Regions from separate parts of the Shinella sp. GW821-FHT10F02 genome, predicted to be linked through region 3. Evidence: riboswitches for the same ligand, from Rfam matches in the RefSeq annotation. Region 3 holds a riboswitch; each other region holds the start of a gene.
The links. A riboswitch is a leader RNA that binds a small molecule or an ion and turns the genes downstream of it on or off. The one in region 3 is predicted to bind cobalamin.
Positions count from the first base shown of each region.

Region 1: it holds a riboswitch for cobalamin, as region 3 does, so the genes downstream of both, AC1RWL_RS24260 (aromatic ring-hydroxylating oxygenase subunit alpha) here and AC1RWL_RS17090 (hypothetical protein) in region 3, are expected to answer to the same signal.
Region 2: it holds a riboswitch for cobalamin, as region 3 does, so the genes downstream of both, AC1RWL_RS11540 (CbtB domain-containing protein) here and AC1RWL_RS17090 (hypothetical protein) in region 3, are expected to answer to the same signal.

Region 1 covers NZ_JBXASL010000008.1:163,472-173,837, reverse strand. The annotation lists gene AC1RWL_RS24280 (FAD-binding oxidoreductase) at 1-1,089, opposite strand, end outside; gene AC1RWL_RS24275 (L-threonylcarbamoyladenylate synthase) at 1,100-2,074, opposite strand; gene AC1RWL_RS24270 (diguanylate cyclase domain-containing protein) at 2,231-3,286, shown strand; gene AC1RWL_RS24265 (DUF6656 family protein) at 3,342-3,947, opposite strand; cobalamin riboswitch at 4,248-4,476, shown strand; gene AC1RWL_RS24260 (aromatic ring-hydroxylating oxygenase subunit alpha) at 4,585-5,829, shown strand; gene AC1RWL_RS24255 (FAD-binding oxidoreductase) at 5,831-6,928, shown strand; gene AC1RWL_RS24250 (glycoside hydrolase family 25 protein) at 7,144-8,238, opposite strand; gene AC1RWL_RS24245 (BA14K family protein) at 8,472-9,041, shown strand; gene AC1RWL_RS24240 (acyl-CoA dehydrogenase family protein) at 9,205-10,366, shown strand, end outside.
Region 2 covers NZ_JBXASL010000003.1:359,302-369,667, forward strand. The annotation lists gene AC1RWL_RS11525 (hypothetical protein) at 724-867, opposite strand; gene AC1RWL_RS11530 (cobyric acid synthase) at 1,113-2,576, shown strand; gene AC1RWL_RS11535 (peptidoglycan-binding domain-containing protein) at 2,718-4,688, shown strand; cobalamin riboswitch at 4,760-5,129, shown strand; gene AC1RWL_RS11540 (CbtB domain-containing protein) at 5,177-5,353, shown strand; gene AC1RWL_RS11545 (CbtA family protein) at 5,366-6,154, shown strand; gene cobU (bifunctional adenosylcobinamide kinase/adenosylcobinamide-phosphate guanylyltransferase) at 6,156-6,680, shown strand; gene cobW (cobalamin biosynthesis protein CobW) at 6,685-7,734, shown strand; gene cobN (cobaltochelatase subunit CobN) at 7,999-10,366, shown strand, end outside.
Region 3 covers NZ_JBXASL010000005.1:180,964-191,329, forward strand. The annotation lists gene AC1RWL_RS17060 (precorrin-2 C(20)-methyltransferase) at 1-85, shown strand, start outside; gene AC1RWL_RS17065 (precorrin-3B C(17)-methyltransferase) at 82-846, shown strand; gene AC1RWL_RS17070 (cobalt-precorrin-6A reductase) at 810-1,580, opposite strand; gene cbiE (precorrin-6y C5,15-methyltransferase (decarboxylating) subunit CbiE) at 1,573-2,832, shown strand; gene cobM (precorrin-4 C(11)-methyltransferase) at 2,829-3,590, shown strand; gene metH (methionine synthase) at 3,591-7,382, opposite strand; gene AC1RWL_RS17090 (hypothetical protein) at 7,467-7,682, opposite strand; cobalamin riboswitch at 7,764-7,979, opposite strand; gene AC1RWL_RS17095 (glycoside hydrolase family 94 protein) at 8,387-10,366, shown strand, end outside.

The DNA.
Region 1 (10,366 bases), on a different contig from region 3:
GGCCGGAATGGCCGAGACCGGCACGGAGACGTCGTGCTTGATCGAGCCGCCCTCGGGCTTCTGCGCCGGCGACATGTTTTCGCGCATGTGCCAGAGCGCCCGGCGCTGCTCCTCGCTCGACGCGATCACCGCATCCTCCACTAGCCCCGCCTCGATGCCTTCGGCCAGCAGCGCCTCCATCATGCGCGTCGCCGTTTCCGCGGCATCCGAGGTCGAGATGTCGACCAGCACATACCAGTCGTGCGGGCTGGCGAGCGGATCGCGCACGCCGGGAATGTGGCGCGTGGTGAACTCAACACCGAGACGCGGCATCAGCTCGAAGCCGGTAAGGGCATGGCCGCAGCGGCTGGAGGCGCGTTCGAAGAGCGTGAGCGCGTCCGCGACGGATTTTACCCCGGCAAAGGCGACCTCATGGCCGAGCGGCCGCGGAAAGAGCTTGAGAACCGCCCCCGTGATGATGCCGAGCGTGCCTTCCGCGCCGATGAAGAGATCGCGCAGGTCGTAACCCGTATTGTCCTTCTTGAGGCGGCGCAGCCCGTTCCAGATTTCGCCGGTCGGCAGCACGACTTCCAAACCGAGGCAGAGCTGGCGCATGTTGCCATAGGCGAGCACCGCGGTGCCGCCGGCATTGGTGGAAAGGTTGCCGCCGATCTGGCAGGAACCCTCCGAGCCGAGCGATAGCGGAAACAGCCGGTCGACCGCCTCGGCCGCTTTCTGGATCTCCGCCAGCACCGCGCCGCCATCGGCGACGATGACATTGCCGACGGGGTCGACATCGCGGATGCGGTTGAGCCGCGACAGCGACAGCACGACATCTGCCGCCCCCTCGCGCGGCGCGGCACCGCCGACATGGCCGGTATTGCCGCCCTGCGGCACGATCGCCGTGCGCGTCTCGGTGGCGAGCGCCAGGATGGCGGAAACCTCGGCGACGGAGCCCGGCCGCAGCACCAGCGGCGACGTGCCATGGTAAAGCCCACGGCTTTCAACGAGATAGGGCGCGATATCCCGGTCCTCGACAAGCGCATAGGCCGGGCCGGTGATGGCGGCGAAGCGGGCGATGAGATCGGGGGAAAGCTTTGCCTGGACCATCGTGTTTCCTTTATCCGCGGGGCGCGGCGGCGCGCTGCAAACGGTCGTTGATCGCCTCGCCGAGGCCGGTCGAGGGGATCGGCGAAAAGGCGATGGCGGCAGCACCCGTCGCATCCGCCTGTTTCATATAGCCGAAGAGATTGGCGGCCGCCTCCGCGAGATCGCCGTCCGGGCTCAGATCCAGTACGAGCGCCGCGTCGGCTTCGCCCGGCAGCGGCGTGCCGCCGAAGCGGATCAGCACCTCGCCCGGCCGCACCTCGCGGGCATCGAGCCGCACGGGTGCATCGGGCGCATAATGCGAGGCGAGCATGCCCGGCGCCTCGATCGTCGCGCCCGCCTTGTCGTTGCGCAGCACCGGGCGGCCGGTGACGCGTTCGACCTCCGCGGCATCGAGCCCGCCGGGCCGGAGCAGCCGGATCGTCTCGCCCTCGACCTTGAGGATGGTGGATTCGAGCCCGACGACGGCCGGCCCGGCATCCAGCACCAGCGCCAGCTTCGCGCCAAAATCCTCGGCGACATGGCGGGCGGTGGTCGGGCTGATGCGGCCGGAGGTATTGGCGCTCGGAGCCGCCAGCGGCCGGCCGAAGGCGGCGAGCAGCCGGCTCGAAAACCCCGTCGGCACGCGGATGCCGACCGTGTCCAGCCCGGCGCGGGCAAGCGGATGGATGGCGCTGTCCGGCCGGATCGGCAGCACCAGCGTCAGCGGGCCCGGCCAGAAGGCCTCGGCGATCTGCCGCGACAGCGGATCGAAGACCGCATGCCGTTCCGCCATGGTTAGGTCGGCCATGTGGCAGATCAGCGGATTGAAGCGCGGCCGGCCCTTCATTTCATAGATGCGGGTGATGGCGAGCGGATTGGTGGCGTCGGCGGCGAGGCCATAGACCGTCTCGGTGGGAATGGCGACGGGCACGCCGCGGCCGAGCACCTCGCACGCGCGGGCAAGGGCCGCCTCCGGTTCCGTCCGCGTATCCACGATATCTGCCATCTCGCCCTTCCGTCGCTCCCGGCCTCCTTTACCGTTCTTTGCCGCGAAATGCCAAGGGCCGGCGGTTTGCCTAAAATGCAAGCGACCCGATTAGAGCCACCGAAAGCGGGCGCTGTTACGAAGGGGTGAAAAGTCCCGCACACAGGTCCCGCATTGATGGCTCACAAGAAATCCTCGACGACCGATATCGCGCTCCGCGTTGCAACGGCCATGAAGCAGATGGGCATCGATGGCCTGCCGCGCAATTACGAGCTGGTCTACGAGGCCTATGCCGGCTGCAACCCGGATCTGGTGCGCGATTTTATCGCCCTCGGCAAATACAAGACGCAGGCAGCCCTCGACGAACTCGGGCGCAAATACTTGCCGCACCAGCATGAGGCGAGCGTGCTGCAACGCTCCGCCGGCGCGATCAGCAGCGAGATGGGCAATTTCATGGAGCTGCTCAGCCAGGAGCGCTCGTCGCTGTCCGACTATGGCCGCCTGATCGGCGAGGCCTCGCAGGTCATCCGCAGCGCGGCGGGCGAGGGCGCGCTCGGCTCGTCGCTCGAAGCCCTGCAACGGGCGACCGAGCTGCGTGTCACCCACACGGCGGAAATGGCGGAAAAGGTCGCCGCGCAATCGGCCGTCATGGACGGTATCCAGAAGGAGATGGCGGAGTTCGAGGCGATGAAATTCGTCGATCCGCCGACCAAGCTCGGCAACCGCCGCGCCTTCAACAAGGCGCTCGCCCGCATCTATTCCAATCCGGACCTGCCGATGCTCTGCGGCGTCGCGGTCGCCGAGGTCGATGCCGACCGCCGCTTCTCGCCCGCGCAGATCGAAGCCCTGTCGGAGCATCTCGTGAGCTTCTATGGCGGCTTGATCCGCCAGGTTTTCCCGGCCGGCGAGCTTGCCGTGCGCATCGATGGCCTGCGCTTCGGCTTCCTGTTCCACACCGCCGACGAAAGCGAAGTGACGCGGCTGATCGACCTGCTGCGCGCCGCCTTCCAGACGATGGCGCTGCGCGATCCGCGCACAGGCCGCAACCTCGGCCACCTGACGCTTTCGGCCGGTGTCTGCATGTCGGACCGCGCCGACAGTGCGCTCGACCTCTCGTCCGCCTGCGAGCGGGCGCTTGCGGAGGCAAAGGGCGCGGGCGGTGATCTCGTGATCGTCTATGGCCGCGGCGACGAAGTGCCGGCGGGCAAGGAATGGCTGCTTTATAGAGCCTAAAGCATGTCGCGCAAAAGTGTGCAGCGGTTTTGCGATAACGACATGCGCTTTAGCTTCAAATGGCGCGGATGATCTTGCGGAGCGCCTCGTCGCGCGCGCCGAGCATCAGCACGTTCTTCATGGCAAGGGCAGGGTCGTCCGTGCGAAAAATCACGCCGTTGCCGCGCACCTTGCGGTCGATCCGCAAGCGGCCTTCCTCCTCGCCCGGCACGATGGCGACGGCGAAATACATGCGGCCCGGCTTCTGCGAAATGCCGGCGAAGAACTGCTCCTCGTCACCAATGTCGGCGAAGAAGTTCGCCATGTAGAAGGCCCATTGCACGCTCTCGAATTCGGCAAAGCGCGAATTGGCGACGGTTATGTGGCAATAGCCGAGATGCGGCGTGTGGGCGAGCGTGCGGTGGAAGATCAGCTTGGGAAACTGGATCGAGCGGTGGAAGCCGTTGATGCGGTCATGTGTGACCGTGCCCGCCCGCTCCAGCTTGCGGCCCGTGCGCTCCGCGACCTCCTGGTAGGTGAGATAGCGCTTCTCGCTCGGCAGCCAGTCAAGGTTGCGATCGATGCGGCCGGTGCGCAGGAATTCCGTGTGCACGGCGGATTTGGGCGGGTTCGCGCGCTTGTAGGCGACGGCGTCGTAATATCGGAACTTCGTCTGCTGCACGTGGCGAGCACCCCATCCTAGCGCCTTGATCGCTGGGAAGTTTATGCAAACGACGTTAAACAATCCTTTCCGGTCCGCTCCCCATTCCTCGCAGGCACATGCGGCGGGTCGCAATATGACAAGAGCATGATCATGGGCAGCAAACTGCCGAGGGGATGGGCATCCTGCCGCAAAGCTAGGCATATCACCCTGACATATATGCAGAAATCTCGGCGTCCCGCTTTTTAACCACGCAAAAATCCTGTCGCCAAATCATGATGGCATGTCGTTTTTCGACATGTCGCGCGACGATTCTTGCGGTTAGATAAGCACACTCAAGGTGCCACGCTCCCGAAAGGAGTTTGGAGAATTGGGAAGCCGGTTAAAATCCGGCGCTGCCCCCGCAACGGTGTTGGAGCAAGACGCGGCATACGTCACTGGACGGGAGGTCTGGGAAGGCGCCGCGACGGTTCGGAAGGAATGACCCGACAAGGTCACGCCCCGCAGAACGCTCCTCAGCCCGGAAACCAGCCTGGAGAAACGATCGTGACTGGCTGCGGCGGGCGGCTGGGAAGCGTGCATTCCGTGCGGTTTGCCGTCCGGATGCCGTCTTCTTCCGTGCGCCTCAGCCCCAATTTAGATTATCCGAGGATCCGGCATGGACATTCGCAGCGACGTGCTCCGCAAGCTCAAGAACCGGCGCGATGGCTACAGCCTCGAGCAGGCCTTCTACATCGACCCCGACCATTACAAGCTCGACATGGAGACGATCTGGTATCGCGACTGGCTGTTCATCGGCCATGATTGCGAGATCCCCAAGGCCGGCAATTATTTCACCGTCCAGGTCGGCGATTATCCCGTCGTCATCACGCGCGACCGCAAGGGCACGGTGCGCGCGCTGCACAATTCCTGTCGCCACCGCGGCTCGCGCGTCTGCAACCAGCAGAAGGGAACGTCGGCAAAACTCGTCTGTCCCTATCACCAGTGGACCTACGAACTTGATGGCTCGCTGCTCTTCGCCCGCCACATGGCGGAGGATTTCGACAAGACGCAGCACAGCCTGAAGCCGATCCACTGCGAGACGGTCGGCGGCTACATCTTCATCTGCCTGGCAGATCAGGCCCCGGATTTCTCCGCCTTCCGCAATCTGGTCGAGCCCTATCTCGCGCGCCATCGCCTCGGCGAAACCAAGGTCGCCTTCGAAAGCACGATCATCGAAAAGGGCAACTGGAAGCTCGTCTGGGAAAACAACCGCGAGTGCTACCACTGCGCCGCCAACCATCCGGAACTCTGCCGCACCTATCCGGAAGCCCCCAGCGCCACCGGCGTGCAGGGCGCCAAGGACGATCCCGTCATCGCCGAGCATTGGGCGAAGTGCGAGGCGGCCGGCCTGCCGAGCGAGTTCCGCATGTCGCCGACGGGCCAGTTCCGCGCCGCGCGCATGCCGCTCATCCAGGACGCCGAGAGCTACACCATGTCCGGCGCGCGCGCCGTCCAGCGCCCGCTGTCGAGCGACGTGCTGGAAAGCCATATCGGCACGCTGCTGCTCTTCCACTATCCGACGACGTGGAACCATGTGCTGGCCGACCACGCCATCACCTTCCGTGTCATCCCGCTTGGCCCGGAGCTGACGCAGGTCACCACCAAGTGGCTCGTCAACAAGGACGCGGTGGAAGGCATCGACTATCGTCTCGACGAACTCACCCATGTCTGGACCGAGACCAACGACCAGGACCGCCGGATCGTCGAGGAAAACGCCTTCGGCATCCGCTCGCCCGCCTACCAGCCCGGCCCCTATTCGCCGGAGGACGAGGGCGGCGTCATGCAGTTCGTCGAATGGTACGCCAACTTCATGATCGAACGGCTCGACGGCGCCAAAAAGCCGCTCTCGCGGGTGGCCTGACATGACGGTCGCGAGCCATTTCCACCATTTCGACGAACTCCATCCGTGGAACGATCGCCAGCACCTCTTGGAATGCATCGCCGTGACGGCGGAGACGACGGATGTGATGACCTTCACGTTCCGTTCGGATCGCGACAACTGGTTCCGCTACCTGCCGGGCCAGTTCGTCACGCTGGAACTGCCGGCGGCGCCGGACGATCCGGTGATGCGCACCTATACGCTGTCCTCGACGCCCTCGCGCCCCTTCGCCGTCTCCGTGACGGTGAAGGTGCAGAAGAACTCGATCGGCACGCGCTGGATGTTCGACAACCTGCGCCCCGGCGTGAAGCTCAAGGCCTTCGGCCCGCTCGGCGATTTTTCCTTCGTCCGCTATCCGGCGGAAAAGTACCTGTTCATCTCGGCCGGCTCCGGCGTGACGCCGATGATGTCGATGACGCGCTGGATGTCGGATTGCGCGCCGCAGTCGGATGTCGCCTTCGTCACCTGCGCGCGCAAGCCGGAGGACCTGCTGTTCAAGGCGGAGCTCGAATGTCTCGCCGCCCACATGCCGAACCTCGCGCTCGGCTTCGTGGTCGAGGGGCACAATCCGCGCGACGGTTGGCACGGCCTGCGCGGCCGCATCGATGCCGCCCGCCTCTCGCTGCTGGCACCCGATTTCCGCGATCGCACCGTCTTCTGCTGCGGCCCGGAACCGTTCATGCGCGGCGTGCGCGATATGCTGAAGGTCTGCGGCTTCAACATGGAGCGCTACCACGAGGAGAGCTTCCAGCCGGCTGCGGCACCCGCGCCCGAAGAGCTCGCCATTCGCGGCGGTGCGGGCGAGGTGGACGCCGAGGCGATCTCGAACGTCACCTTCACCATGGCCGGCAAGGACGCCAAATGCCCGCCCGGCCAGACGATCCTGCAAACCGCCCGCGCAGCCGGCGTGCGCATCGGTGCCGCTTGCGAGGGCGGCCTGTGCGGCGCCTGCCGGGTCATGAAGGTCTCCGGCGAAGTCGACATGCGCCACAACGGCGGCATCCTCGACGACGAAATCGAGGAAGGCTACATCCTCGCCTGCTGCTCGCGCCCGATCGGGGATGTATCGATCGAGGCGTGAGTCGGAGTGGCGCCGTCCCCCCTCTGCCCTGCCGGGCATCTCCCCCTCAAGGGGGGAGATCGGCAAGAGGCAAGGACATTGCTTCAAAGGCACCCTTTATTTTGGGCAAAACGCCTGCTCCATCCAATCTCCCCCCTTGAGGGGGAGATGCCCGGCAGGGCAGAGGGGATCAAGCACGCGACCTAAATGCGGGTCTCCATCTACCCAGCGACCTCTCAAAAATCCTGGTAGTTCAACGGCGTCACGTCGACCACACGCTGCCCAAGCGTCGCGGTCGCGGCACCCTTGACGGCGAGGCCGGCGCGAACTTCGGCCGTCACCGACACCGGGAACGACGTTGTCGTGCCGGAGGCGAGTGTGACGGCGCCGGTCGTCTGTGCCTCGGCGCCGATGGAGGCTGCGGCCTCGACGGTCGCCTTCAGCGCGCCGCCGGTGGGGATGGAGGCGGTGAGCATCTGGTCCACGGGCTCGAAGGGTTTTTCCGGCACCAGGCCGCCGAAGGCCCAGGCCTTGCCGAGCGCGGCCTTGCTCATCGGCGCGACGTTGACGTCGATGTCATTGAGCGCGCCCTTCACGCGGTAGGGGCAGCGGCGCTTCGAGCAGTTGACGCCGGCGGAGAACTGCCAGAGCGCATAATTGTCCCAGTTGCCCATCGGGAACGCACCCTCGATGCCCGGCTTGTAGCGGGCATACCAGAGCGGCAGGCGCGACAGGATGCGGTATTCGTCGCGGTGCGCGGCGATATAGCGCGCGGTCGAATGGTTGGTGTAGAGCACCGGATAGCGGCCCGTGCGCGTCTTGATATGGCCGGCAAAGACCTGCGCATCTTCGAGCGACATGTAGGTGTCCGGATCGATGCCCTCGATATCCAGCACCATCATCTCGTCGTCCTGCGGATTGGCATAGTCTAGGAAATGGTTGGCCTGGTCGACCGGGTTGCCCGGCCGGGCGAGGTGATAGGCGCCCCAGAGCAGGCCCTTCGCGCGCGCGAGCAGACGGCGGGTCTCGTAAAGTTCGCGGCTCACCGCATATTTGCGCCACATGGTCTTGCAGTGCGCCACCGTGTCGCCGCTGTGCTCGCCCTTGCAGCTATAGCTTTCCGGCAGGCCGTCGGAGGCCTTCGAGATGAAGCCGGCGATGCGCTTGTCGGACAGCATCTCCGACCAGTCGATCTCGTTCAACTCGTAGGCATCGATGACGATGGCGTTTTCCGGCTTTCTCCACGGTTCCACATCGACCGCGCGGGCCGAAAAGGGCAGGGCCGCCAGGAGGATAAGGGCCGCCAGGCCGGAAAGATGCTTCGGGTTCATGGACGCTCCTGTTCGAATCCCGCGCCGGATCAAGCGAGCATGGTGAGCGAGACATGGTTAACGGAGCGCTAATCCGCCCAAGGTTCCAGAACAAGGCTCCCGAATTTGTGACGACCCGAGCCATTGAAACGCGCGCGGGAAGACCGCATATGGAACGAAAGGGACTCTCGTGCGTTTCGCGTTCAAATTGCCATTCGAGCAAATGCTGAAGGGCACGCCTAGGGAGAATTGTCATGAAGTTTATCAATAAAGTCCTTGCGGTGGCGATGTCGGCGCTTTTCGCCGCCACGCCGGTCGTGCCGGCAAGCGCCATGCCGCTTCCCGTCGCCAAGATTCAGTCGACTGCCACCGAAGGTGGCACTTCGGTGCAGCTCGTGCGCGATCACAATCGCCGTATCTGGCGGCGCGGTGGGAGCACCTGGCGCGCTGAACGCTTTGACCGCGGCCGCAACTGGGGCAACGATCGTCGCTACTCCCGTGAGAGCCGCCGCTGGCGCGGCCGTGACCGTGATGTCGGCTGGCGTGGCGACCGCGGCTACCGCAACGGATGGTATCGTGGCCACCGCGGCTACCGCTACCAGCGCAACGGCTATCGCTACCACAATGGCTTCTGGTTCCCGCTCGCCGCGTTCGGCGTGGGCACTGTGATCGGCGGCGCGATCGCCAATGACCGCGGCTATGTCGGTGGTGGCGGCTCGCATGTGAACTGGTGCGCAAACCGCTACCGTTCGTATCGCGCCTACGACAACACGTACCAGCCCTATGGCGGCCCGCGTCGCCAGTGCATCTCGCCCTATAGCTAAGGGACGATTTTAAAGTGCCGGACGGTCCCCCCGGCACAGGAAGCAGGCTGACCGGTCTAATCACCGGCCGGCCTGTTTCCGTTTGGGGATTTGCGTCGGAAAAGTTGACGTTTACGTAAAAATCAATAATCTGCCCGCCAGCACGTCGTGGAGGAGGATAGACATGTACAAGGCGCCGGTCGAGGAGATTGCGTTCACGCTGAAACATGTGGCGGGGCTGGCACCCGCGCTGGAGGGCGGCCATCTCGGCGATCTCACGGACGACCTCGTCGACGCGATCCTCTCCGAAGCCGGTCGATTCGCCACCGAGGAGGTGGCCCCGCTCGCCGAGATCGGCGACAAGCAGGGTGCCCGCTTTGCCGACGGCGCGGTGAAAATGCCCGACGGCTGGCCGGCGCTCTACAAGGCCTGGGCGGAAGGCGGCTGGAACTCGCTGACCGCCTCTCCGGATTTCGGCGGGCAGGGGCTTCCCCACATGCTGCATGTCGCGGCGCTCGAAATGTGGAACAGCGGTTCGATGGCCTTCGCGATCGGCCCGACGCTGACGATCGGCGCGATCGAGGCACTGACGGTGCACGGTTCCGACCATCTGAAATCCACCTATCTGCCGAAGATGGTCTCGGGCGAGTGGATGGGCTCGATGAACCTGACCGAGCCCCATGCCGGCTCGGACCTCGGCGTGATGAAGACCCGCGCGGAACGCCGCGGCGACGGCACCTACCGCCTGTTCGGCCAGAAGATCTTCATCACCTATGGCGAACACGACTTTACCGACAATATCGTGCATCTCGTGCTCGCCCGCCTGCCGGATGCGCCGGCCGGCACGCGGGGCATCTCGCTCTTCCTGGTGCCGAAATTCCTGGTCAACGAGGATGGCTCGCTCGGTACCCGCAACGATGCCCATTGCCATTCGATCGAACACAAGCTCGGCATCCACGCCTCGCCGACCTGCACGATGATCTACGGCGACGGCCGCTTCGGCGAGGAGGCCGGCGCGATCGGCTGGCTGGTGGGCGAGGAAAACCGCGGCCTCGCCTGCATGTTCACCATGATGAACAATGCCCGCCTCGCTGTCGGCATGCAGGGCGTGGCGATCGCCGAAGCCGCGACGCAGAAGGCGATCGCCTATGCGAAGGACCGCACGCAGGGCAAGGCGCCCGGCTGGCAGGGGGCGGGCATGAGCCCGATCATCGAGCACCCGGATGTCGCCCGCATGCTCCTGACCATGAAGGTGCTGACCCAGGGTGCCCGCGCCATCACCTATGCCTGCGCCCACGCCGTCGACCGGGCGCATGGCGAGGAGGCGAAACACTGGAGCGAGCGCG
Region 2 (10,366 bases), on a different contig from region 3:
AGGCTACTGCGTTGTCCCGTCTGCCCGAAAGTTTTACGGCAGCCATGGAGGTTCGATGCCAGGTGAGGCGAGCCAAATCCCCCTGCTGCAACGACGCCGAGCTTTTTTCTGGTCCGCCGGCGGAACCCTGTCACCGGCGTCGTCTTCTCGTACGTCACAGGGGTAGCCTACGGGTTCTCATTGAGAAATCAACCTCCTGCGCGCCCTTCCTCTGTCAGTTGCGGCCAGGCGGGAGGGCAAGATGCTGAAAAACCGGCAACCATACGGTGGAAAAAATGGGCGTTTGCTCGCATCGGGGCAAATGTCCGCGGGGCCGATAGACTGGCAGCGCAGGATGGTCGTTGAATGCGGACATATCCTGTTCCGTATGCGCCGCTTTGCGCTCGCGAAAAATATTTCGCGATTTTTCAAAAAAAATCGCGATTCATCTTTGCTTAAGCTCCCGATAACGGTCCGGTAAGGATGTGCCGCTATTGCTTTGGACATGGCGGGGGACACCGCCGTCCGCTCCGGAAAGGTCTAGCGTACCGGAGTGCCTTGGGCTCCGATGCGTTTTTGTCGGAAGCCGCCATGCGTATCTGGCAAGCCGTGCATCACTTAACGGGATGCACGGCTTTCGCCGTTCCGGCGCACCTTCAGAAAACAAAAATCCATAAAAAAACGCCGCCTCCCGGAGAGAGGCGACGTTCCATGCGAGCGGACCTGACGTCGCGCTCGAAACAATCAGCCGACGGAGCGCGTGCGGATGAAGCCAAGCGGACCGAGCGGGGCGTCCATGACGACGTTGCGCACGCGGGACTGGCTCTGGGGGGCTTCGCCGTTCCAGGCGATCTGTACGAAATTCGGCTTGCTGAAGATGAACAGCATGGTCTTTGTCCTTGAAACCCGAAGCCACTCGCCTCGGCTGTGTGATGACGTTGATATAGGCATGTCCGGGGCGAAAGTCACGATCGTTCACGGCGCAAAATGTCGCAGAATGAACAGCAGATCTGCCATGCTCCAATTGCATGACTTTCTGTTGCGGAAATGCATCTCCTGCCGCCCCGGAATTGGGGCAGAATTGCGGTAAATCAGGGCTTTTCGGCGACGGGGCGGAATGCTAGGGGGAAGGCATGACAAGAACGATCATGCTGCAGGGAACCGGCTCCGATGTCGGAAAAACGGTATTGGTGGCGGGGCTCTGCCGCATCGCCGCAAACCGCGGGCTCAAGGTGCGCCCGTTCAAGCCGCAGAACATGTCGAACAACGCCGCCGTTTCCGCCGATGGCGGCGAGATCGGCCGCGCACAATGGCTGCAATCGCTCGCCGCCCGCGTACCGTCCTCTGTGCATATGAACCCGGTGCTGCTGAAGCCGCAATCCGACGTCGGCAGCCAGATCATCGTGCAGGGAAAAGTGTTCGGGCAGGCGAAGGGGCGGGACTACCAGGCGCTCAAACCCAAGCTGATGGATGCGGTGCTGGAAAGTTTCGGGATCGTTTCGGACGGTGCCGATCTCGTCGTCGTCGAAGGCGCGGGCTCGCCGGCGGAAATCAACCTCAGGGCCGGCGACATCGCCAATATGGGCTTTGCGACGCGCGCCAATGTGCCCGTCGTGCTCGTCGGCGACATCGACCGCGGCGGCGTGATCGCCTCGCTGGTCGGCACGCATGCCATATTGCCGGAGGAGGACCGGCGCATGGTGACCGGCTATCTCATCAACAAGTTCCGCGGGGACGTGACGCTGTTCGACGACGGGATCGCCGAGATCGGCCGCTTCACCGGCTGGCGCTGTTTCGGCGTCGTGCCGTGGCTGAAGGACGCCGCGCGCCTGCCGGCCGAGGATTCGGTCGTGCTGGAACGCTTGGCCAAGGGCGGTGGCGGGGCCTTGAAAGTGGCTGTGCCGGTGCTGCCGCGCATTGCCAATTTCGACGATCTAGACCCGCTGAAGGCCGAGCCCCAGGTCGACCTCGTGTTCGTGCGGCCGGGCGAGCGTTTTCCGGCCGATGCCGGGCTGGTCGTGCTGCCCGGCTCGAAATCCACCATTTCCGACCTCGGCGATTTTCGCGCGGCCGGCTGGGACAGGGACCTCGCGATGCATATGCGCCGCGGCGGCCGCGTTATCGGCATTTGCGGCGGTTACCAGATGCTGGGCCAGAGCGTTACCGATCCGCTCGGCATCGAGGGCAGCGAGCGCGAGGTCGAAGGCCTCGGGCTGCTGGCGGTCGAAACGGAAATGGCGCCGGAAAAGACCGTGCGCAACAGCACGGCCCGCTCGCTGCAATATGACGTGCCGCTGGAGGGCTACGAAATCCATCTCGGCCGCACCACCGGGCCGGATGTGCTCAAGCCCGCCGTCAGCATCGACGGGCGGGCGGACGGCGCGGTCTCGCCGGATGGCCGGGTGATGGGCACCTATCTGCACGGCCTGCTTTCGAGCGACGCCTACCGGGCGCGGCTGCTCGCCGACTTCGGCATCGAGGGTGGCGGCTTCGATTATCGGGCAGGCGTCGACGTGGCGCTGGATGGTGTGGCGGCGGAGCTGGAGGCCGTTCTCGACCCGGCCTGGCTCGACCGCCTTTTAGGCAGCGCTGATTAAATCGCGCCCCTGAAACGTTCAGCCATCGGGTTCCTGTGACGACCGGCCTGCCGCACCAAAGTTGCGCCAGAATTCGGTGCGAGGACAGATGGAAATCCGCCCGGTTGCCGGGCGCAGCGCCTTCGAAAGGGTGAGACGACTATGGGTTCTGGACCTCTCGCACGATCCGTTCTGGTGAGGATCGGCCTTGCAAGCCTCGTCGGGCTGACGCTCGCAGGCCAGCCGGCAATCGCCTTCGCCCAGGCCACAACCGGCAAGGAAGCCGGAAGTGCCGGAAAACGCTGGGAAGAGGAATTTTCGCTCTGGCAAAAGGTTTCTGCCGGCAGCGACCTCACGCAGTACGAAACCTATCTGAAACAATATCCGAACGGCACCTTCGCCTCGATGGCGCGCCTGCGCATCGCCGAATTGCAGGCCGCCGCCAAGGTGAAGCAGGCGAGCGGCACCTCCACCGAGCAGGCCGAGGCGGACGCCAAGGCCAAGGCGGAACAGGCGGCCGCTGCCGAAAAGGCCAAGGCGGAAGAGCAGGCGGCTGCGGAAAAGGCCAAGGCCGAGGAAGAAGCCCGGAAAACCGCGGAAGCCGAGAAGGCCAAGGCCGATGCGGAAGCGGCGCGCCTGAAGGCGGAGGCCGAGACGAAGAAGGCTGAAGAAGAGGCACAGAAGGCCGCCGAGGCCGAGAAAGCCAAGGCGGAGGCCGAAACGGCACGCCTGAAGGCCGAAGCCGAAGCCAAGAAGGCTGAAGAGGAAGCGCAGAAGGCTGCCGAGGCGGAGAAGGCCAAGGCTGCGGAAGAAGCCCGCCTGAAGGCGGAAGCCGAGGCGAAGAAGGCGGAAGAAGAAACCGCCGCCCGTGCGCTGGCCGCGGAAAAGGCCGCCGCCGAGGAGAAGGCAAAGGCGGAAGCCGCGGCCGCGGAAAAAGCCCGCACCGAAGAGGACGCCCGCCTGAAGGCGGAAGCGGAACAGAAGGAAGCGGCTGCACGCAAGCTGGCCGATGAACAGGCCGCCGAGGCCGAGCGCCTCAAGGCAGAGGCCCAGGCGGCTGCGGACAAGGCGAAGGCGGAAGAAACGGCGCGCCTGAAGGCCGAAGCCGAACGCCAGAAGGCCGAAGAGGCCGCGGCCGAGCAGAAGGCGCGGGCCGAAGAAGAAGCCGCCGCCCGTCGCGAGGCCGAGGCCAAGCGCATCGAAACCGAGAAGGCCGCCGCCGAAGAAAAGGCGCGCATCCAGGAAGAGGCCGCTGCCGCGCGCAAGCTCGCGGAAGAGAAGGCGGCCGAAGTGGAGAAACTGAAGGCCGAAGCAGCACGCGCTGCGGCGGATGCCGAAGCCAAGGCAGCGGAAGCCGCCCGCTTTGCCGAAGAAGCTGAAAAACGCGCCGAAGAGGCTGCGCAAGCCGCAAAGCAGGCGGACACCGACAATGCCGAAACCGACGGGGCCGACACCGGCGAAGCAGCGACCGCCACCCGCGAAACCGAGACGCAGGATGCCGAGCGCAAGGACCGCGGCCTCGCCATCGAGCGGGCAGACGACGCGAAGAAGCGCGAGGAAGAGACCTTCGAGAAGGCCGTGCTCGGCGGCACGCAGGAATCCTTCCAGGCTTATCTCGACGAATATCCGAATGGTCGTTTCGTCGGGGATGCCCGCGAACGGCTCGCAGCGCTGGCCGATACCAAGCGCGAGGAGGCGGTGACGCCGAAGCAGGAAACCGAGACGGCCATCATCGACACCGAGCGCCAGGCCGTCGAGGAGCGGCCGATCGTCGATGCCCGCGAGGCCTACATGGATCGGTCGCTTCGCGTGCAGGCCCAGCGTTTCCTGAGCGCGCTCGGCTACAATACCTACGGCGTCGACGGCGTCTTCGGTCCGCGCACCCGCTCGGCGATCGCCGCCTGGCAGGGTTCCTCCGGCTATCGCGCCGATGGCTACCTGTCGCGTCCGCAATACCGCGCGCTGCGCCAGGCTGCGCAATATGCCGAGGCCCGGCAGAACCGCCAGCGCCGCTACCAGCAGGACTACGACGTGCTCGAAGGCCCGGTCGACGGATACTACGAAGAGCGCGAGTACCGCGGCGACAGCTACTACAACGATGGCGGCGGTCTGGTGATCATTCCGGGCTATTGAGATGCCAACGGCGGTTTCAGCACAGGCGATGGCGCTGCCGATCGATTGACTTGCGCGATGCGGAAGCATAATCATCCGGATTATTGGATGGTTCCCGGATCCGGAAACGGATCGGGGAGTAAATGGGAATGTGACGCGGCGGACCCAAATAGGGCGCTGCAATCACGGCCGACCCCGCGACTGTAGAGTGGCGAGGGACGTTCATCCGGAGGGCAGGATCTGTGTGCGGGACGAAGCAATGGTGCTTCAGGCCGTGCCTGGGAAAACCAGCCGGAAAAGCCACTGGGTGGCATTGCGATAAGCCGGGGCCGGACGCCTCTTAGTCTACGAATCGTCCACCCTTTTGCGATGCGTCTACCCGGGAAGGTGAGAATGTTCCGCAGGCGTTGAAAAACGCCGGACGCCGCGAGCCAGGAGACCTGCCAGCCGATGAGGGCATTTCGCCCGACCTGGGGAGGGGCTTCCCCAACGCCTGCACGGAGGTTGTCATGGCTGTTTCTTCAACGTCTTCTGTTACCCTTTCCGCAAACGACCGCCTTGTTGCCGGCGTTTTCGCGCTTCTGATCGGCGCCTTCCTGGTGTTCGGCGCGGGCCTCGCGAATTCGGCCGTGCTGCACGACACGGCGCACGACACCCGTCACTCCTACGGCTTTCCCTGCCACTAAGGAGTTTTTGACATGATCGTTCGTTATCTCCTGGCCGCCTTGGTGGCCGGGCTGTTCTCCGGCGTGCTGATGACAGCCGCCCAGGAGGCGCGAGTCGTGCCGCTCATTCTCCATGCGGAGGAATTCGAGGGCGGCGGCGAAACCGCGCCGGCCACCGAAGGCACCACGCCCTCCACCGATGGCGCCACGCAAACGCAGGAGCATTCGTCGCTCGGCGCCGTCCTTCTGGATGTGGCTTCGTCCTTCTCGCCGATCTCCGTTGCCTACGCCCATGAGGGCGAAGAGCACGAGGAGGGCGGCATCATGTTCGGCATGAGCCGGTTCTCCGGCACGCTGCTCGCAAACCTGGTGACCGGCTCGGGCTTTGCCCTGCTGCTCGCCGGCTTCAGCCTCGTTTCCGGCCATCCGATCACGGTGGCGAACGGCGCGCTGTGGGGTGCTGCCGGCTGGCTTGCCGTGCACATGCTGCCGGCCATCGGCCTGCCGCCTGAGCTTCCGGGCTTCCCGGCCGCCGATCTCGGCGATCGTCAGGTCTGGTGGGTCGCGACCATCGTGCTTTCGGCCGCAGGGCTCTACCTGCTCTTCCTCAAGGACGGCATCGTCGCCAAGATTGCCGGCATCGTGCTGATTGCGGCGCCGCAGGTCTACGGCGCGCCGCAGCCGGGCGACATTTCCAGCAATGTTCCGGCCGTTCTCGGCGCGGAGTTCGCCGTCGCGGCGCTGGCCACGACGCTGTTCTTCTGGATCGTGCTCGGCCTCTCGCTGGGTTTTGCCAACGAGAAGATCGCCAAGGCCGCCTGATATGGCACAGACATCGCCCGGAGCCGTCCTGGTTCTGGGCGGTGCGCGTTCCGGAAAATCCGCTTTTGCCGAAAGGCTGGTCGCCGAGACCGGCCTTTCGCGTCATTACATTGCCACCGGCCGAGCGTGGGACGACGAGATGCGCCAGCGCATCGCCAAACACCGCGAGGATCGCGGCGAGGGATGGGAAACCCATGAAGAGCCGCTTGCGCTCGCCGCGCGCATAAAAGATGTCGCGCGCGAGGATCGGGCGGTGCTCGTCGATTGCCTGACGCTCTGGGTCACCAACCTGATGCTGGAGGAGCGCGACATGGCCGCGGAATTTGCCGGCCTCGCGGATGCGATCGAGGGCGCGCCGGGCCGGCTGGTCTTCGTCTCCAACGAGGTCGGCCTCGGCATCGTGCCGGAAAACCGCATGGCGCGCGAATTCCGCGACCATGCCGGGCGGCTGCATCAGCAGATCGCCGCCCTCGTGCCAGAAGTCTATTTCGTCGCGGCCGGACTGCCGCTGAAAATGAAGGGTTGAGCCTATGCTGCAACAGAAAATCCCCGCCACCGTCATCACCGGCTTCCTCGGCGCGGGCAAGACGACGCTGATCCGCAACCTGCTCCAGAATGCCGGCGGCAAGCGCATCGCGCTCATCATCAACGAGTTCGGCGATCTCGGCGTCGATGGCGACGTGCTGAAGGGCTGCGGTGCGGAAGCCTGTAGCGAGGACGACATCATCGAGCTCACCAATGGCTGCATCTGCTGCACCGTCGCGGACGATTTCATCCCGACCATGTCGAAGCTGCTGGAGCGCGAAAACCGCCCGGACCACATCGTCATCGAGACCTCCGGCCTCGCTTTGCCGCAGCCGCTTGTCGCGGCCTTCAACTGGCCGGAAATCAAGACGCAGGTGACGGTCGACGGGGTCATCACCGTGGTGGACAGCGCCGCCGTCGCCGCCGGCCGCTTTGCCGACGATCATGACAAGGTGGATGCTCTGCGCGTCGAGGACGACAATCTCGACCACGAGAGCCCGCTGGAAGAACTGTTCGAGGACCAGCTCACGGCTGCCGACCTTATCATTCTCAACAAGACGGACCTGATCGACGCCGCGGGCCTCAAGATCGTGCGCGACGAGGTCGCCTCGCGCACCGTCCGCAAGCCGACGATGATCGAGGCGAAGAACGGCGAAGTCGCCGCCGCCGTGCTGCTCGGCCTCGGCGTCGGCACGGAAGACGACATCGCCAACCGCAAGTCGCACCACGAGCTGGAGCACGAGAACGGCGAGGAGCATGACCACGACGAGTTCGACAGTTTTGTCGTGGAACTCGGTGCCATCGCCGACCCGGCCGCCTTCATCGAGCGCCTCAAGGGCGTGATCGCCGAACACGACGTGCTGCGCCTCAAGGGTTTTGCAGACGTGCCCGGCAAGCCGCTGCGCCTGCTCGTCCAGGCCGTCGGCAGCCGCATCGACAGCTATTTCGAACGCGCCTGGACGCCGGGCGAAAACCGCGGCACCCGCTTCGTGGTCATCGGCCTGCACGACATGGACGAACAGGCCGTGCGCGCCGCCATCGCCGCGGCGGTGTGATTTCGGCATGACGATGCGGCAGTCCCTCTCTTCGGCGCTTCGGGCGCGGTTTGCCGTGCCGGTGGATCCTCGGGTCAAGCCCGAGGATGACGGTGGGGAGGGGAGGGTTTCGGCCAATCGTGGGGCTCGTCTTCCAAGGGATGGTTCCCTGTGCTTGCGGAAGAGACGTCTCCATTCGGGCATGTCGTCTCCACACCCTCCGTCATCCTCGGGCTTGACCCGAGGATCCATCGGCACGGCACGCCGGCAATCGGGAGGCGCCGCATGCACCTCCTGCTAGCCCAGAAGGGAACCATCGCCGACGGCAAGGAGGCGATCGATCTCGGCCAGACGCCGGGCGACATCCTCTTCCTCTCCGCCGCCGACACCGAACTCGCCGCCATCGCCGCCGCCCATCGCGGGCGGGATACGCAAACGCAGCTGCGCCTCGCGAGCCTTGCGACGCTTTCGCATCCGATGTCGGTCGATACCTATATCGAGCGCACCGCACGCCACGCCAAGCTCATTGTCATCCGTGCCCTCGGCGGCGCCAGCTATTTTCGCTATGTGCTCGAAGCCCTGCTGGCGACGGCGGTGGCCAACGGCATCAAGCTCGTTGCGTTGCCTGGCGACGACCGGCCGGACGAGGGCATCGTGCCGTTCAACCGCGTGGATGACGCGGACCGACAACATCTCTGGGCCTATCTGAATGAGGGCGGGGCGGACAATGCCGAGCGCTTCCTCGCCTATGCCGATGCCCTGGTCTTCGGTGGTGAGAAGCCGGACGTCGCGACGCCGCTGGAAAAGGCCGGTATCTGGTGGCCGGGGCGGGGTGTCGTTGATATCGAGACATGGCGTGAGGAGGCAGGCCGAAAGGTGGTAGCGGAGGAGGGACTCGAACCCTCGACCGCCGCCATCAGCTTCTACCGCGCCTACGTCCAGAGCGGCGAGACACGCCCCGTCGAAATGCTGATCGAGGCGCTTGCGGCCGAGGGCGTGCGCGCCTTGCCGCTCTTCGTCTCCAGCCTCAAGGAGCCGGCCTCCATCGAGACGGTGCGCACGGCCTTCGCCGAAATCCGGCCGGATGTCGTGCTGAACGCCACGAGCTTCGCCGTCTCCGCGCCGGGCGCCGGGCGCAAGCCGACGGTGCTCGACGAGACCGGCGCGCCGGTGCTGCAAGCCATTTTCTCCGGGTCGTCGCGGGCGGCCTGGGAGGCGTCGGGGCAGGGGCTGACGGCGCGGGATCTCGGCATGAACGTCTCGCTGCCGGAGGTGGATGGCCGCGTGCTCAGCCGCGCCGTCTCCTTCAAGGCGGCAGCGCAGTATGACGAGCGTGTCGAAACGAATATTGTCAGTCTTGATCCGGTAGAGGATCGCATCCGTTTCGTTGCGCGGCTTGCCGCCGGCTGGGCGCGACTGAGACGTGCGAAACCGGCCGAGCGGCGCATCGCCATCGTCATGGCCAACTATCCGAACCGTGACGGCCGCCTCGGCAACGGCGTCGGGCTCGATACGCCCGCCGGCACGATGGAAGTGCTGCGCGCCATGGCGGCGGAGGGTTATGCGATCGCCGAGCTGCCGACCGATGGCGACGCGCTGATCGCCCACCTGATGGCCGGGCCGACCAATGCGGCAAGCGACGGCCGGGAAATCCGCGAAACGCTTTCATTGAATCAATACAAGGCGTTCTTCGCCTCGCTTCCCGCGCAGATTCAAGCCGAGATGACCGATCGCTGGGGTCTGCCGGAAGACGATCCCTTCGTCACCGGCGACGTCTTCGCCCTGCCGCTCGCCCGCTTCGGCGAGACGCTTGTCGGCATCCAGCCGGCGCGGGGCTACAATATCGATCCGAAGGACACGTATCATTCGCCGGATCTCGTGCCGCCGCATGGCTATCTGGCCTTCTATGCGTTCCTGCGCCAGCACTATGGCGCACATGCCATCGTGCACATGGGCAAACATGGCAATCTCGAATGGCTGCCGGGCAAGGCGCTGGCGCTGTCGGAAGGCTGCTATCCGGAAGCGGTGCTCGGCCCCGTGCCGCATCTCTATCCCTTCATCGTCAACGATCCGGGCGAGGGCACGCAGGCCAAGCGCCGCTCCGCCGCCGTCATCATCGACCACCTGACGCCGCCGCTGACCCGCGCCGAGACCTACGGCCCGCTGAAGGATCTCGAAGCGCTGGTCGACGAATATTACGAGGCATCGGGGGGCGATCCGCGGCGCATCAAGCTGCTGACCAAGCAGATCCTCGACCTCGTCCGCGACATCGGCCTCGACCGCGACGCCGGCATCGCCCGCTCGGACGGCGAAGAGGCGGCGCTGCAAAAACTCGACGCCTATCTCTGCGACCTCAAGGAAATGCAGATCCGCGACGGCCTGCACGTCTTCGGCGTCTCGCCGGAGGGGCGGCTCCTCACCGACCTGACGGTGGCGCTCGCCCGTGTGCCGCGTAGCCTGGGCGAAGGCGGCGAGGCGAGCCTGCAACGGGCGATCGCGGCGGATGCATTTGCGATACCCCCCTCTGCCCTGCCGGGCATCTCCCCCTCAAGGGGGGAGATCGGCTGGAAGCCACGCCCTGTTTCTTCAGCACCGGCTGCATCTGCCGCCCCCCCTACGTCGGATGGGAAGGAGACCCCTCCTCCATCGATCT
Region 3 (10,366 bases):
ATCCATGCGGCTTTCGGAAAAGCTTGATGACGTGGCGCCCTATTTCTCGCTGGTGCTCGTGCCGGGCTGGAGCGGCCGCGAATGACCGGAAAACTTTTCGTCATCGGCACCGGCCCGGGCAATCCGGACCAGATGACGCCGGAAGCCCTGCACGCCGTCGAGGCCTCGACGGAATTCTTCGGCTATTTCCCCTATATCGATCGGCTGAATCTCCGGCCGGACCAGATCAAGGTCGCTTCCGACAACCGCGAGGAGCTGAACCGGGCGCAGGCAGCACTTGAGCGGGCGGCGGCGGGGGTGAATGTCTGCGTCGTTTCGGGCGGCGATCCCGGCGTTTTTGCCATGGCAGCGGCGGTCTGCGAGGCGATCGATGCGGGGCCGGAGGACTGGAAGACCGTCGATCTCGTCGTCGTGCCGGGCGTCACCGCCATGCTGGCGGTTGCCGCGCGCATCGGCGCGCCGCTTGGCCATGATTTCTGCGCGATCTCGCTCTCCGACAATCTGAAACCTTGGGACATCATCGAGAAGCGGCTGCGTCTGGTGTCCGAGGCCGGTCTCGTCATCGCGCTCTACAATCCGATCAGCAAGGCGCGGCCCTGGCAGCTTGGCCGCGCCTTCGACATCCTGCGCGAGGTGCTGCCGGCGGAAACGCCGGTGATCTTCGGCCGCGCCGCCGGCCGGCCGGATGAGCGTATGCTGGTCATGCCGATCGGCGAGGCGGAGGCCGAGCGCGCCGACATGGCGACCTGCGTGGTCATCGGCTCGCCGGAAACGCGGGTCATTTCCCGCCCGGACCTGCCGGACCTCGTCTATACGCCGCGGTTCCTGAAGGATGCCAGCAGATGATCGGCGAGCCGCAGCGCGTCCTCGACCGTCTCGGCCCGGTTGCCGTCGCCGACCGCGGCCCGATCGACGAGCACGACGGGAAGGCCGAGAATGCGCGCGGCGACGATCTTGCCATGGGTAGCGTCGCCGCCGGAATTCTTGCTGACGATCACGTCGATGCGGTGGTCGCGCAGAAGCGCGACCTCCGCCTCGACGGCGAAGGGGCCGCGGGCGAGCAGGTATTCGACACGCGGCGCGTCCAGCGGCGGATCGACCGGATCGACGCTGCGCACGAGGTAGTGGTGCTGCGGCGCGGTATCGAAGGTTTTGGCCTCCTGCCGGCCGATCGCCAGCAGCACGCGGCGGGGTTCGTCGCCCAAGGCCGCCACGGCCGCGTCGACCGAGGCGACGCGCGTCCAGCGGTCGCCGTCGGCCTCGTCCCAGCCGAGGCGTTCCAGCCGCAGGAGCGGCACGCCGGTTTCGGCAGTGGCCGTGCGGGCATTGGCGGAAATCTGCCGGGCGAAGGGATGCGTGGCGTCGATCAGGAGGTCGATGGCCTCGTTATCGAGATAGGCTGCAAGCCCCTCCACGCCGCCGAAACCGCCGGTGCGCACGGGCACGGGCTGCGGGGCGGGATCGAGCGTGCGGCCGGCGAGCGACAGCGTGACGACAAGGTCGGGCCTTTCGGCAAGCCGGCTTGCGAGATCGCGGGCCTCGGTCGTGCCGCCCAAGATGAGGATGCGTCGCTTGTCCACGCCTGATCAATCCCTTTCGGCCGCCCCGTGGCTTTCCATCGTCGGGATCGGCGAGGATGGTCTAGCGGGTCTCGGTGACGAGGCCAAGACTGCGATCGGTGCAGCCGAGATCGTCTTCGGCGGTGCGCGGCATCTGGAGCTTGCCGATGCGTCGATCCGCGGGGAGCGGCAGGTCTGGCTCAGCCCGTTCGAGCGTTCCGTCGAGGCGGTGCTTGCCGCGCGCGGCCGGCCCGTCGTGGTGCTCGCCTCCGGCGATCCCTTTTTCTACGGCGTCGGCGTCACGTTGTCCCGGCGCATTGCGCGGGCGGAGATGCGCGTCTTCCCGGCGCCGTCGGCCTTCAGCCTTGCGGCATCGCGTCTGGGCTGGGCCTTGCAGGACACGGTCTGCGTCTCGCTGCATGGCCGGCCGATCGATCTCATTCGCCCGCATCTGCATCCCGGTAGCCGGATTCTGGCGCTGACCTCGGACAGCGACGGGCCGGCGGCGCTGGCGGCCCTGCTGGCGGAAAGTGGCTTTGGCGGCTCGACGCTCACCGTTCTCGAAGCGCTCGGTGGTGTGCGGGAGCGGGTGAGCAGCCATCGGGCGGACCGGTTTGCGCTCGTGGATGCGGACATGCTGAACGTCTGTGCGGTGGAGGTCGCGGCCGGGGCTGACGCGCGGGTGCTGGCCTTTACGCCGGGGCTCGACGACGGGCTTTTCGAGCATGACGGCCAGATCACCAAGCATGAGGTGCGGGCGTTGACGCTCTCCGCCCTTGCGCCAAGGCGCGGCGAACTGCTGTGGGATATCGGTGCTGGTTCGGGTTCGATCAGCATCGAATGGATGCTGGCCGATCCGTCGCTCAGCGCCATCGCGATCGAGGGCCATGCCGAGCGTGCCGCCCGTATCCGTCGGAATGCGCGGAATTTTGGCGTGCCGGGCTTCTCGGTCGTCGAGGGCGTGGCGCCGGAGGCGCTTGCCGGGCTTGTGGCGCCGGATGCCATCTTCATCGGTGGTGGCGGCAGCGAGGCGGGAGTGATGGAGGCGGCGCTGGTTGGGCTGAAACCGGGCGGGCGGCTTGTCGCCAATGCGGTGACGACGGAGATGGAGGCGGTGCTTCTTGCGCATCACGCGCGGCTCGGCGGGTCGTTGATCCGCATCGATATCGCGCGGGCATCGCCCGTAGGAACCATGACGGGCTGGCGGCCGGCCATGCCGGTGACGCAATGGCGCTGGGTAAAGCCGGCTAAACATATCGAGGGTACAGAATGACCGTCCATTTCATCGGCGCCGGACCGGGTGCCGCCGATCTCATCACCATGCGCGGGCGTGACCTCATCGGCAAATGCCCGGTCTGCCTCTATGCCGGCTCGATCGTCTCGCCGGAGCTCCTGCAATATTGCCCGCCCGGTGCGCGCATCGTCGATACGGCGCCGCTCTCGCTCGACGAGATCGAGGCGGAGTTTTTGCGGGCGGCGGAAGCGGGGGAGGATGTGGCGCGGCTGCATTCCGGCGATCTGTCCGTCTGGAGCGCCGTTGCCGAGCAGATCCGCCGGCTGGAAAAGCATGGGCTGACTTATACGATGACGCCGGGCGTGCCGTCCTTTGCGGCGGCGGCGGCGGCGCTTGGCCGGGAACTCACCATTCCCGCGGTGGCGCAGAGCCTGGTGCTTACCCGCGTTTCCGGCCGCGCCTCGCCCATGCCGAACCGCGAGACGCTGGAAAATTTCGGCGCGACGGGGGCAACGCTTGCCATTCATCTCGCGATCCATGCGCTGGACAAGGTGGTCGAGGACCTGGCGCCGCTTTACGGCGCCGATTGCCCGGTGGCGATCGTCGTCAAGGCCTCCTGGCCGGACGAGCGCGTGGTGCGCGGCACGCTCTCCGACATCGCGGCAAAGGTTGCCGAGGAGCCGATCGAGCGCACGGCGCTGATCTTCGTCGGCCGCACGCTTGCGGCAGAGGATTTTCGCGAGAGTTCGCTCTACGACCCCGCCTACCAGCGCCGTTTCCGCGGCCGCGGCGAGTGATTATTCGGCGGCGGCCATCGACGGTGCGGGCACGTAGTTGAGCACCGGGCCGAGCCAGCGTTCGACCTCCATCACGGACATGCCCTTGCGCCGCGCATAATCCTCCACCTGGTCGCGCTCCACCTTGGCGACGCCGAAATAGTAGCTTTCCGGTGACGCGATATAGAGGCCGGAGACGGAGGAGCCGGGCCACATGGCAAAACTTTCGGTGAGCGTCACGCCGATCTCCTTCTCCGCATCGAGCAGGTGGAAGAGCGCCGTCTTTTCCGTGTGGTCGGGCTGGGCGGGGTATCCGGGTGCGGGGCGGATGCCGGCATAGGGCTCGCCGATCAGGTCTGTCGGCGCAAAGGTTTCGTCCGGCGCGTAACCCCAGAGTTCCTTGCGCACGACTTCGTGCATGCGCTCGGCGAAGGCTTCGGCGAAACGGTCGGCGAGCGCTTTGACGAGGATCGAGTTGTAGTCGTCGTTCGCGCGCTCGAAGCGTTCGGCGATGGCGATCTCGCCGATGCCGGCGGTGACGACGAAGCCGCCGAGATAATCCTGTTTGCCGCTGTCCACCGGGGCGACGAAGTCTGAAAGGGCGACATTCGGGCGGCCGTCGCGCTTGGAAAGCTGCTGGCGCAGCGTGAAGAAAGTGGCGAGCTCCCTGTTGCGCGCCTCGTCGGTGAAGAGGCGGATGTCGTCGCCGACGGTGCCGGCCGGCCAGAAGCCGATGACGGCTTTCGGCGTGAACCATTTTTCGGCGATGATCTTTTCCAGCATGGCCTGCGCATCGGCGAAGAGCTGGCGGGCCGCCGGCCCCTGCTTTTCGTCGTCGAGGATTTTCGGATAGACGCCCTTCAGCTCCCAGGTCTGGAAGAAGGGGGTCCAGTCGATATAGCGGGCGAGGTCGGCGAGGTCCCAATCCTGCCAGACGCGGGTGCCGAGGAAGGAGGGCGTCTTCGGCTGGTAGGCGGACCAGTCGGCCTTGAAGGCGTTGTCGCGGGCCTTGGCGATCGGCAGGCGCTGTTTTTCCGCTTCGCTGCGCGCGTGGGCGTCGGCCACCTTGCGGTATTCCGCCTTCAGCGTCTCGACGTAGCCGGGCTTCATCTCGGCCGACAGCAGGCTGCCGACCACGCCGACGGCGCGGCTTGCATCGGTGACATAGACGGTCTGGCCGCGGTCGTAGCGCGGGTGGATCTTGACGGCGGTGTGCACGCGGCTGGTCGTGGCGCCGCCGATCAGGAGGGGGATGTCGAAGCCCTCGCGTTCCATTTCGGTCGCGACATGCACCATTTCGTCGAGCGAGGGGGTGATGAGGCCGGAAAGGCCGATGATGTCGACCTTTTCGGCCTTTGCCGTTTCGAGGATCTTCGTTGCCGGCACCATGACGCCGAGGTCGATGATCTCGTAATTGTTGCAGGCGAGCACGACGCCGACGATGTTCTTGCCGATATCGTGCACGTCGCCCTTGACGGTCGCCATCAGGATCTTGCCCGCACTCTGGCGTTCGCCACTGCCGCCGTTCGCGAGCTTTTCGGCCTCCATGTAGGGCAGCAGCACGGCGACGGCCTGTTTCATCACGCGGGCGGATTTCACCACCTGCGGCAGGAACATTTTTCCCGCGCCAAAAAGGTCGCCGACGACGTTCATGCCGGCCATCAGCGGGCCTTCGATGACGTGCAGCGGGCGCTCGGCGTTCTGGCGGGCTTCTTCCGTGTCGGCCTCGACGAATTCGGTGATGCCGTTGACCAGCGCGTGTTCGAGCCGCTTTTCGACGGCCCAGTCGCGCCAGGCGAGGTCACGCTCCTTGGCCTCCTTGCCGGCCGCTCCCTTGAAGCGCTCGGCGATTTCCAGCAGGCGTTCGGTGGCGGTGCCGCCGCCCTTGGGCGCGCGGTTCAGCACCACGTCCTCGCAGGCCTCGCGCAGGTCCGGTTCGATCGTATCGTAGACGGCGAGCTGGCCGGCATTGACGATGCCCATGTCCATGCCCGCCTGGATGGCGTGGTAGAGGAAGACGGCGTGCATGGCTTCGCGCACCGGCTCGTTGCCGCGGAAGGAGAAGGAGAGGTTGGAGACGCCGCCGGAAATGTGGACATGCGGCAGGGTGGAGGTGATTTCACCGGTCGCCTCGATGAAGTCGACGCCGTAATTGTCGTGTTCCTCGATGCCGGTCGCGACCGCAAAGATGTTCGGGTCGAAGACGATGTCTTCCGGTGCGAGGCCGGCGACTTCGGTGAGGAGCTTGTAGGCGCGGGTGCAGATGTCCACCTTGCGCGCCTTCGTGTCGGCCTGGCCGGTCTCGTCGAAGGCCATGACGACGACGGCGGCGCCGTAGGCGCGCACGAGCTTGGCGTGGTGCAGGAAGGCCTCTTCGCCTTCCTTCAGCGAGATCGAGTTGACCAGCGGCTTGCCCTGCACGCATTTCAGGCCGGCCTCGATCACCTCCCATTTCGATGAGTCGATCATCAGGGGAACGCGGGCGATATCCGGCTCGGCGGCGATCAGGTTGACATATTCCGTCATGGCCCGGGCGGAATCGATCAGGCCCTCGTCCATGTTGATGTCGATGATCTGCGCGCCGTTCGCCACCTGGTCGCGGGCGACGTCGAGGGCGGCGGCGTAGTCGCCGGCGGTGATCAGCTTGCGGAATTTCGCCGAGCCCGTGACGTTGGTGCGCTCGCCGACATTCACGAAGGGAATGGCGTCGGTCAGCGTGAAGGGTTCGAGGCCGGAGAGGCGCATGTGGCGCGGGATGTCCGGGATTTCGCGGGGCGCATGGCGCGCGGCGGCCGCGGCGATGGCGCGGATGTGGTCCGGCGTCGAGCCGCAGCAGCCGCCGACGATGTTGACCAAGCCATCGCGCATAAACCCTTCGATCTGGGCGGCCATCTCGTCCGGCGTCTCGTCATACTGGCCAAAGGCGTTCGGCAGGCCGGCATTGGGATAGGCGCAGACGAAGGTTTGCGCGACGGAGGAGATTTCGGCGAGGTGGGCGCGCATGGCGTTGGCGCCGAGCGCGCAGTTGAGGCCGATGGAGAAGGGATCGGCGTGGCGCACCGAGTTCCAGAAGGCCTCCGGCGTCTGGCCGGAGAGCGTGCGGCCGGAAAGGTCGGTGATCGTGCCGGAGATCATCACCGGCAGGTGAATGTCTTTTTCCTCGAAGACTTCGCGGGTGGCGAAGATCGCGGCCTTGGCATTCAGCGTGTCGAAGATCGTCTCGATCAGGATGATATCGGCGCCGCCGTCGATCAGGCCGCGGACCTGCTCGGCATAGGCCGTGCGCAGGTCGTCGAAGGTGACGGCGCGGTAGCCGGGATTGTTGACGTCGGGCGAAATGGAGGCGGTGCGGTTCGTCGGGCCGAGCGCGCCGGCGACGAAGCGGCGGCGGCCGTCCTTTTGCTCGGCGCGCAGGCCGGCGCGGCGCGCAAGGCGCGCGCCGTCGCGGTTCAGTTCATAGACCATGTCCTCCATGCCGTAATCGGCCTGGGCGATGGTGGTGGAGGAGAAGGTGTTGGTTTCGAGGATATCGGCGCCGGCGAGCGCGTAGCGATAGTGGATGTCCTCGATCGCGCCGGGCTGGGTCAGCGTCAGGAGGTCGTTGTTGCCCTGCTGGTGGCAGGCGCAATCGCCGAAACGGTCGCCGCGGAAATCGTCTTCCACCAGCTTCAGCGTCTGGATTTCCGTGCCCATGGCGCCGTCGAGCACCAGGATGCGCTCGCGGGCGGCGGCCTGCAGGGCGGCGAGAACCTCGCTGCCGTCGCGGCGTGGCAGTTCGGGGCCGAACAGGGTGTCCAGGTGCGAATTGGCCATGGCAAAGCCCTCCGGTGTCATCATACTACACCGGAGATCACATAAAGATATCTTTATGTCAATATGTCTTTATGCGTTAAGCCGTCAGTGCACCGCCCCGCGCGCGCCGGCAAGCGAGGCGAACAGCGCCCTCAGGCGCACGATATCGGGATCGATGCCCTCGTAGCGCGCGAGCTTGCGCACTTCCTTCAGCGCTTCGACGGCAAGATCGGCGCCGCGCGGTTGCCAGAGCAGCCAGGAGATGAAGATGGATTCCGGCTTTCCGGTGCCGGAGAGGCCGTGGTCGGTATTGGCAAGCATTGTTTCCCCAATCGGTGAATTGGGGGATGACCGGACGCACGCATGCGGAAGCAGGCGCACCCTTGGGACACCCCGCCCATGGACGTTACAGCTGTCAGGGCAGGTCTCCTGGCTTGCGGGTCGTCGCCCCTGTCTCGCCTTCCCGGTTCAAAAACCAGTGGCATCCTTCGACAGAAACTCGCCGTTCACAGTTGCGGGGGCAGCGCCGGTCTTGATGCTTTTCTTGAGCATCGCACCGGCTTCCCTCTTAGCCTCCGAGCCGTTTCGACTCGGAAGACCCTGACGGCGCCAAGCTGGCGTGGCGGGGCTGCCAAGTCAATGGCGGGATCGGGCTTCGCACGAGGTCCGGAACTTTTCCCCATGTCATGCATTTGGCATCCGCCTGTCCTATGCGCTCGTGCGGCCCCATCCGGGTCGTGCGATTCACCAAAACCACAAATGAGGGTCGATGCTGCGCCATCCGGTCATGTTGACATGTTGCAAGTCTCTGTCCTTGCGGCTAAAAAATGCCGTTTTCATGCACCACGCGGCCAGGATGCCAAGCAGCGTGTCGCCTGAGCCATGTCCATTCCATTCGCGCCATCCGGGCGCCGTATGGTCTCATGGCTGATCGCGGCACCGAGATGAAGCCTGCCCGCAACAAACCGTTCGGCGCAAAGGCCGTTGCCGGATGGTTCCATATGGCCGGATCCAGAATCAGAAACATGCCCCTTCACAATACGCCGCAAGCCCCTTCGCGCGACGCCGACGCCAAGCAGATCGATTATAACGATTCGATCCGCGCCACCTATCTGTCGCTGGAGGAGCTCGCCGATTGCGGTGAAGCACTGGCGCGCGACAAGACCGCGGCGCTGCCCGGCTTCCAGCCCTTCGAATTCCGTGCCCGGCACAAGGAAAACGAGAAGGAGATCTTTCGCGTCTACCAGGCGACGGCCAAGGATGTAGAAGCCGGCGCCCAGATCACGCCCGCCGCAGAATGGCTGCTCGACAACTATTATGTCGTCGAAGAGGCGATCCAGGAGGTCCGGCGCGACTTCCCCCGTCGGTTCTACCGCCAGCTCCCGACCATTCAGATCGAGGGGCAGGTGGTGCCGCGCACGCTGGCGCTCGCCTGGCTCTATGTCGCGCATACCCATAGCGGCGTCTCGCATGAGGGGCTGACGTCCTTCGTGCAGGGCTTCCAGAAGCTCGATGCGCTGAAGATCGGCGAACTCTGGGCCCTGCCCTCCTTCATCCGCTTCGTGCTGCTCGAAAACCTGCGGCGCATATCGAGCCGCGTCGAGCGCTCGCGAAAAATGCGCTTCAAGGCGAACGAAGTGGCCGATGAGCTGATCCGCCTCAACGATCCGGAAAAGTGCATCGCGCATCTCCAGTCGATGGAGAGCTTCGTCGAGGACAACACCTTCGTCATCCAGCTTCTTTATCGCCTGCGCGACGGCCTCCAGGCCTCCGGCGCGGTGATCCAGTGGCTGGAGCGCAAGATCGAAAGCCGCGGCACGGATCTCGAAGAGCTGATCGTCGCGGAGAACAACCGGCTTTCCTCCGGCAACGTGACGATGAGCTCGCTGATCAAGAGCCTGCGGTCGGTCGACGACACGGAATGGCCGGTCTGGTTCGAAAGCGTCAGCCGTCTCGACGAGGCGCTGCGGCAGGGTTCGGACTATAGCGACCTCGATTTCGGCTCGCGCAACAAATACCGCAACACGATCGAGCGTTTTGCCCGCCGCTCCGGCAAGACTGAGCTGGAAGTGACCGAGATCGCGCTGGCCATGACGGCGGAAGACGCCGCGGCCAATGCGGACGATCTCGAATACCAGGCCAATGTCGCCTCCTTCCTCGTCGGCAAGAAGCGCAAGCTGCTCGAAAAGCGCATCGACTACAGCCCCTCGATCGTCCAGCGCGTCGTGCGCTTCGGGCGCCGGCTCGACTGGTTCGCCATTGCCGGGCCGAACATCATCCTGACGCTGCTCGCGATGATCGCGGTCTATTATTTCCTCGATCAGCTCGACATTCCGGACGGCGCCTGGCTGATCATGCTGATCCTCTTCGCGCTGCCGGCCTCCGAAGGGGCGACGGGCCTGTTCAACACGCTCGTCACCTTCTTCGTCACGCCGTCGCGCCTCGTCGGCTATGAATTCAAGGACGGGATTCCGGAGGATGCGCGCACGCTCGTCGTGGTGCCCTGTCTGATTTCCAAGCGCGACCATGTCGATGAGCTGGTGCGCAATCTCGAAGTCCACTATCTCGCCAATCCGCGCGGCGAGATCTATTTCTCGCTGCTCAGCGACTGGGCCGACAGTTCGTCGGAGGAGACTCCCGCCGATCTCGACGTGCTCGACTATGCCAAGCGCGAGATCGCCACCCTTTCGGCGCGTTACGCCTATGACGGCCGCACGCGCTTCTACCTGCTGCACCGCCGCCGGCTGTTCAACCCGTCCGAAGGCTGCTGGATGGGCTGGGAGCGCAAGCGCGGCAAGCTGCACGAGCTGAACCTGCTTCTGCGCGGTGATGGCGACACGACCTTCCTGCCGGGCGCCAACATCGTGCCGGCGGATGTGAAATACGTCATGACGCTCGATTCCGACACGCGCCTGATGCGCGATGCGGTGACGAAGCTCGTCGGCAAGCTGCACCACCCGATCAACCGTCCGGTCATCGACGCGGACAAGGGCGAGGTCACCGCC